Regions from separate parts of the Paenibacillus sp. TY11 genome, predicted to be linked through region 1. Evidence: riboswitches for the same ligand, from Rfam matches in the RefSeq annotation. Region 1 holds a riboswitch; each other region holds the start of a gene.
What was found. A riboswitch is a leader RNA that binds a small molecule or an ion and turns the genes downstream of it on or off. The one in region 1 is predicted to bind thiamine pyrophosphate.
Positions count from the first base shown of each region.

Region 2: linked by a shared signal. The riboswitch ahead of tenA (thiaminase II) and the one ahead of AC6EJC_RS20980 (ABC transporter substrate-binding protein) in region 1 are both predicted to bind thiamine pyrophosphate.
Region 3: linked by a shared signal. The riboswitch ahead of AC6EJC_RS08085 (thiamine phosphate synthase) and the one ahead of AC6EJC_RS20980 (ABC transporter substrate-binding protein) in region 1 are both predicted to bind thiamine pyrophosphate.

Region 1 covers NZ_JCBAIQ010000021.1:63,473-65,742, reverse strand. The annotation lists gene AC6EJC_RS20985 (pyridoxamine 5'-phosphate oxidase family protein) at 6-440, opposite strand; TPP riboswitch at 709-818, shown strand; gene AC6EJC_RS20980 (ABC transporter substrate-binding protein) at 1,014-2,057, shown strand; gene AC6EJC_RS20975 (hypothetical protein) at 2,065-2,270, opposite strand, start outside.
Region 2 covers NZ_JCBAIQ010000043.1:15,622-17,891, reverse strand. The annotation lists gene thiM (hydroxyethylthiazole kinase) at 1-163, opposite strand, end outside; gene tenA (thiaminase II) at 271-960, opposite strand; TPP riboswitch at 1,097-1,199, opposite strand; gene AC6EJC_RS26115 (NAD-dependent malic enzyme) at 1,302-2,270, opposite strand, start outside.
Region 3 covers NZ_JCBAIQ010000006.1:99,055-101,324, reverse strand. The annotation lists gene thiO (glycine oxidase ThiO) at 1-257, opposite strand, end outside; gene AC6EJC_RS08085 (thiamine phosphate synthase) at 322-915, opposite strand; TPP riboswitch at 1,182-1,290, opposite strand; gene AC6EJC_RS08080 (ABC-F family ATP-binding cassette domain-containing protein) at 1,386-2,270, opposite strand, start outside.

The DNA.
Region 1 (2,270 bases):
CGTTTCTATTTCTTCCACACCTGGCGCTCAGTTTGTTGACCCACATACTCAATACGAGTCGGATTCACGTCCAAAATGACATAATCGGGATCATCCGGTCCGGAAAACCATTCCTTCAAGGAATCGTTCCACACTTGTTTGCGCAGCCCTTCATCAGCTGTAATCTGGACAGTAGCCTCCACTTCTACGACTTCCTTCGTACCGCCAACTTCATAACCCAATAGCAGATAAGCATTCGGATTGTCCTTTAGCTCATCCACTTTATGCGTTTTGCGATCCGTCGCCAGATGAATGTTCATTCCATCGTTAAAAAGGGCCATATAGCGTACTTTCGGTTTGCCACCCTCTACCGTACCTAACGAGCAAAATTTGTTGTTATCCAAAGCCTTCACAATGGCTTGTTCCAGTTGGCTGCGATCCAATGTTTCCGTTTTACCCACAGTACAACAACTCCTTTTCACGAATTAGAATTTCTACGGCCATGCCATTTGACACCAGCCCATCTGAATATACCTACGCAGCTGTTCTGAAAATAACATGACCCGATCGGTGCTGATTGATTCATGTTCATTTTCAGATCTAGCTCACAGTAAAAGTGTACCCTGTCGTTCGACAAATGAACCGTCATCTCTTCCTCAATGCTGGACAGACCTGCCTTCAAGGCATATAATCGTCGTAGTAAACCCGAATAAACGAACCCATTAAACCATACAATGCCAGGGGTGCTGGAATCGGCCGGCTGAGAGTGTGTCCCAAGACACTGACCCTTACAACCTGATCTGGGTAATGCCAGCGTAGGAATGCTTAAGCAAGATGTGCCTTTTTTTACATAGGACCATCCCTTACTTTGGTATATACAAGCGCAAGCGTCCCGGAATCTCGGGGCGCTTTTTTTTGTTGAAGATTAGGTTGTTGGAAAGATAGCGTCCGGCAGATGTTATTTTTATGAAAATGGGGAACATAAGCTGTCTGATTGGACGGATAACGGGTAATTAAAAGGAGAGAACACAACAATGAAGCGCATGAAAATGTTAAGCCTGGGACTGATCAGTCTGTGGCTTATGGCCCTGATCCTGACCGCTTGCGGCGGAAGTCCACCTACATCCCAAGAGGCGGCTCCCGCTACCGACACTCAAACGTCCACCCCGACAAAGGGGCTCAAAGATGTTAAAGTCGTGCTCGACTGGACACCAAATACGAATCATACGGGACTCTATGTTGCCAAGGATAAAGGATTTTACGAAAAAGCGGGCCTGAATGTCCAAATTGTTCAACCCGGTTCAGGCGGAGCCGATCAAATGGTTGCTTCTAATGCTGCACCTTTTGGTATCAGCTACCAAGAAGGCGTTACACAAGCTCGTACGCAGGGCGTACCGCTCGTATCCATCGCTGCGGTGATTCAGCATAATACCTCTGGCTTCGCAGCCCCGGTAGATCGCGGAATTAAAAGCCCGAAAGATTTTGAAGGTAAGAAATACGGCGGTTGGGGTTCACCCGTAGAAGAAGCGGTCATGAAATCCATCATGGATTCAGAAAAAGGCGATGTGAGCAAAGTAAAGATCGTCAACATGGGCAATGCAGACTACTTTACAGCCGTGAAGCGGGATATTGACTTTGCCTGGATTTTCTACGCTTGGACCGGGATCGAGGCTCAACTTCGGGGTGAGCCATTGGATATGCTGTATGTAAAAGATTATTCCAAAAGCCTCGATTACTATACGCCTGTGATTGTGAGCAATGAACAGACGATTAAAAATGATCCCGAGCTAGTCAAAGCGTTCATGGATGCTACGGCACAAGGCTATGAATACACCATCGCCCATCCGGAACAAGCCGCGGATATCTTAAGCAAAGCTGTGCCGGAATTGGACAAAAAATTGGTACTCGCCAGCCAAAAATGGCTAAGCCCGCGTTATCAAGACGATGCCGCGCAATGGGGCGTGCAAAAAGCGGAGGTATGGCAAAACTATTCGGACTGGATGTACGAACGCAAGTTGCTCAGTAAACCTTTGGAAGTGGATAAAGCCTTCACAAACGACTTCTTGCCCAAGCGCTGATCATTTGTTAAAACGCTAAATAAGACTGAATTAGAGAAGTGAACGAAGCGCCACTACGCAGTCGGATGGTGCTTCCCATCGCTGTTGTACCCAGATTTCTTTTATGAATTTCCAGAGGTTGAAATCTGGGTACAAAGGCGAACGCTAACGCTTGTACAGCACCATTCCGCCCACTTCGTTCTCGTTCCACTTGGTTATTCTTTAGTGTCATAG
Region 2 (2,270 bases), on a different contig from region 1:
CAACTTCCTCAGGTGCATAAGCCATCACTGGCGAAGCGCCCAGCGCATACAGGCCGTTGGCTGTAAAGTTGGTGACCACCATGTTGGTCATATTGTGAACGAGTGGCTTGTTGTTTTGTACCTTTGTCAGGAGTTTTGAACAACCTTTTTCCCATGTACTCATCATGTTTATCCTCTCTCATCTATTAAAATCGCAATTTACGTCAGCATCTGTAGTTCGATGGTCAATGGGGCATTAACCGTACTTTACGCATCGAATCGCCAGGCTGATTATTCCAAGACCGCAGCCTGCATCTGGACTGGCCATTCTTCCTGTTTATAAGCCATATCCCAGAACCTATATTCCAGCTGGCAGCTCAGCATAAAATGCTCAATCATCCGTTCCCGCTCAGCAGCCGTTGCGCCTTCCGCCCAAGCATCTACACGGTCTCGGAACTTGACTGTTGTATCTTCAAGCTGGTTTCCATAGAAGCAAATCCATTCATAGAACGGATGGGACTCATCCGGCCTTACTTCATCCAGCAGCCTGTGGCCAATCTCAACATACGTCCACATACACGGCAGCAGCACAGCCATGATCTCGCCCAGACTGCCCTCATGCGCGACCGTCAGCATGTGACGGATATAATGATGAGCCGACGGAGCGAGCGGATATCCCTGCAACTCTTCATAGGTCACACCTGCGACAGCACAGAAATTTTGATGCGGATGAACCTCGCTGTGGAGAATAAAAGAGATCTGTTCGTTAAATACAGCCATGTCCTCCCGGCTCGTGCATTTGGAGATCGCGATTCCATATATCCGCATGTAGGCATTCAAATATTCAAAGTCCTGTTTTACATAGTGAATCAACTGTTCCCTTGCTAAACTTCCTGCAGCAATACCTCTTACAAAGGGATGCTCAAAAATCGCTTGAAAAATGCTATCCGCCTGCCGACGGAGCTCTTGCGTAAAACTCATTTTCCCCACCTCCAACAAAAATGGAGAACAAGAAGTCCCGTAAGATACAATTCCCGGAACAACGCTAAAAAGCCGCCCCGAAAAACTGGAGCGGCTTCATTATAGGCACAATACGCAAAAAAAGCATGTGAGCTTATATACGAAGGCTCCACTTTCCTACGCTAGTACGAACTAGATCAGGTTCCAAGGGTCCAAGATACGTTCTTGTCTCAGCCATAGTGGCTCCCCTAGTGGACTTCCTATTCTTTTGAGTATTACTGTACATTCGTTCATACGTTATGTCAAACCGTTGCCGGAACGCTGTATCCTGCCTGTCAGAACAGGCAATTCCCAGTGAAGCATTAGTGAGGGTGATGTATTGCACTTTCCACTGCTTTGACCTTCGTATATTCCGGTTTCCACATCGCATCTCGTATAGCTTGTTCCACATCTGAAATGTGTGCCTGAGCTACCTGATCCTGAATCGCGGCTTTCGCAACCGCAACCGCAACAGCGTACGAAACATCACGTAATTTTCGGATATGAGGGAGAAGCGCACCGCCAAGCTTATTCGAATCTACACCATTGGCAACGGCATCTGCTGCGGCTGTAAACATCGCAGGTGTGAACCTTTTGGCTTGAACCACAATCGCACCCAGACCAAGTCCCGGAAAAACAAAGGCATTGTTCGCCTGTCCAATTTCAAATTTCGTACCGTTATAGTTGACGGGCTCAAAGGGACTTCCGGTAGCGATCAGTGCTTTGCCATCGGTCCACCGGATCAAATCCTCGGGTACCGCTTCTGCAAGATTTGTAGGATTGGACATGGGCATAATGATCGGGCGTTCTACATGCTTCGCCATCTCCTTGATGATCTCCTCAGAAAAGGCACCTGCTACACCGGAAGTTCCAATCAAAATCGTAGGTTTCACCTGACGGATGACCTCCAGCAGCGGTATTTTGCCGTCATCCGACCGGGCCCATGAGCTGACTTCTTCCTTTTTACGCACATACGGTTTCTGATAGTCTAATATTTCTTCCATATCTTCCGTTAACAGCCCGCGATAATCAAAGGCCCAAAAGAACTTGAATGAATCTTCCGCGGGAAGGCCGTCCTCGATCATAGCACCCCGAATTTGATCAGCGTTACCGATACCTGCCGCCCCGGGGCCGAAGACAAGGATTTTTTGTTCACGCAGTGGAGTCTTGGTGACACCTACCGCCGAAAGAATCGCAGCCAAGGTCACCGCTCCTGTACCTTGTATGTCATCGTTGAAGGTGAGAATGCTTTGACCGTATTTTCCTATAATATGGCGTGCGTTCACGCTACC
Region 3 (2,270 bases), on a different contig from region 1:
ACAAGCTCAGGGAATGCATCTCGACTTGTGTGAGCAAATCGTGCCATCTCAGGGTTGGTGAACTCTTCGCTTTCCGCTGCCAGCATTCCAACCGCTGCTCCTGAGGCTCCCTCACCCGGGATCAATCGTTCCAGCATGATCGTACTTCGTCCCTCCTTAGCCACATGATAAGCAATGGAACTGCCGATGACACCTCCACCTATGACCAAGCATTCAGCGTGTCCTATCGCTTTTGTCTCTGTGTGTATCTTTAGCATTTGTTCCGTGTCTCCTCTCCATAAACCATTCTGCTTTCAGCTTTCTTCTAATCTCGTTTCCCAGCTACAAGCTGTGAACTACAAGATCTGCCATTCGCCTATATTCCATCGCAGCTGCAACTTGTGACTCGGCCTCCCATATACCAGACATCACCGCAATTCCGCTTGCTCCTGCAATATACAGCTCCGGAATATGGTGCGGTTGTATGCCGCCCAGCGCAATCACAGGAATGTTCGACAGCCTGCATATGTGCTCAAGCTGTACTATCCCCCGTGGTACAACACCGGGCTTACAATGGGTCTCATATACATGACCATAGAGTACATAGTCCGCTCCTGCCCGTTCGGCAGTCTGCGCCTCCTCCAAGGAATGTACAGACACTCCACAGCGTGTACCCTTTGGAAGTAGGCTTTTCACATCCACAACAGGCAATCCATTAGCTGGTAGCTGGACAGCTCCGGCCAAGGTAAGTAAAGCTACATCCACACGGTCATTTACTACAATTTGCTGCAAAGGAACTTCTTGTTCCACCATGCTGCGAGTCAAAGAAAGCAATGCAGAGGCACCCTTCTGCTTCAAACGTGCGTGTACATAATGAACATACGGACAAATAGCAGCAGCCACTTGGACCGCTTGTGCAAGAGTGCCCTTTTCCATCGTAATTGCGTGTAATTCGATCTTATCTTCACCTCACATTGGACTAATGGATCTAAGCTTAACCAGCCACGTTTACCAGCAGTAATGAAAGGGGATTGTATGTGAATCCGTCTACGGTAGCTCGAACAAATTAAAATGAACGAAACGTAAAAAACCACTTCCCCAAAGGAAGTGGTTTAACGAACGTCCAATAATCGAACGGATAATTATATCCGTATACGTATATCGTCCCACGCACAAACAAAAGTAAAGATGATGTTACCTTGTTTGTACGGCGCTCACTTCCCTACGCTGGCATAACCCAGATCAGGTGCAAAGGGTCCGAAATCCATTTATTCCGTCTCAGCCGCATGGGCGGCTCCCCTAGTGTGACTATTTTATTGTATCAGCTAAAGATAGCTTAGCATATTTTTCTAATTCTGCAAACCCCACTTCGTGTGAAATATGCTTGAACTGGATTTTAGTTGATTTTAATTAACTTTACTGGACCACTCTTCCACATTCCACGTTTTGGTTACCCAATCCTCGTAAAAGTCCGGTTCGTGAGATACAAGCAATACGGTCCCTTTGTATTCCTTCAAGGCACGTTTCAGCTCATCCTTTGCTTTGACATCCAAGTGGTTGGTAGGCTCATCGAACAGTACCCAGTTGCTTTCACGCATTAACAGTTTGCAAAGACGGACTTTGGCCTGTTCTCCACCACTGAGCGCAGATAGCGGACGCGTGATATGCTCATTCTTCAAACCGCAGCGCGCCAAATGCGCTCGTACTTCATGCTGGTTCAAATGCGGGAATTCATTCCACACATCGTCAATCGGTGTAATTTTCTCCGCCTTTACTTCCTGCTCAAAATAAGCGGGCTGCAAAAAATCACCTTGATAGGTTTTACCGCTGATTGGTGGAATTTTTCCCAGAATGGTTTTGAGCAATGTCGATTTACCGACTCCGTTGTAGCCGACAATTGCAATCTTTTCGCCACGTTCAATCGTCATGGACATTTTAGGCAAAAGGGCATGTGTATAACCAATCTCAAAATCAATACCCTCAAATACCGTCTTTCCGCTCGCACGTGCTTCTTTGAATTGAAAGGTTGGCTTCGCGGCTTCTTCAGGCTTATCAATACGTTCGATCCGATTAAGTTGCTTTTCACGGCTCTTTGCTCGGCCTGATGTAGATGCACGCGCTTTATTACGCTGAATAAAATCTTCCTGTTTCTTAATAAAGTCCTGTTGCTTCTCATAAGCATCAATATGCTGAGCTTTGTTCAGATCCGCCATTTCAAGAAACTTTTCATAGTTAGCTGAATAACGGGTCATCTTGGCAAATTCAAGATGGTAAATAACATTAACGACCTG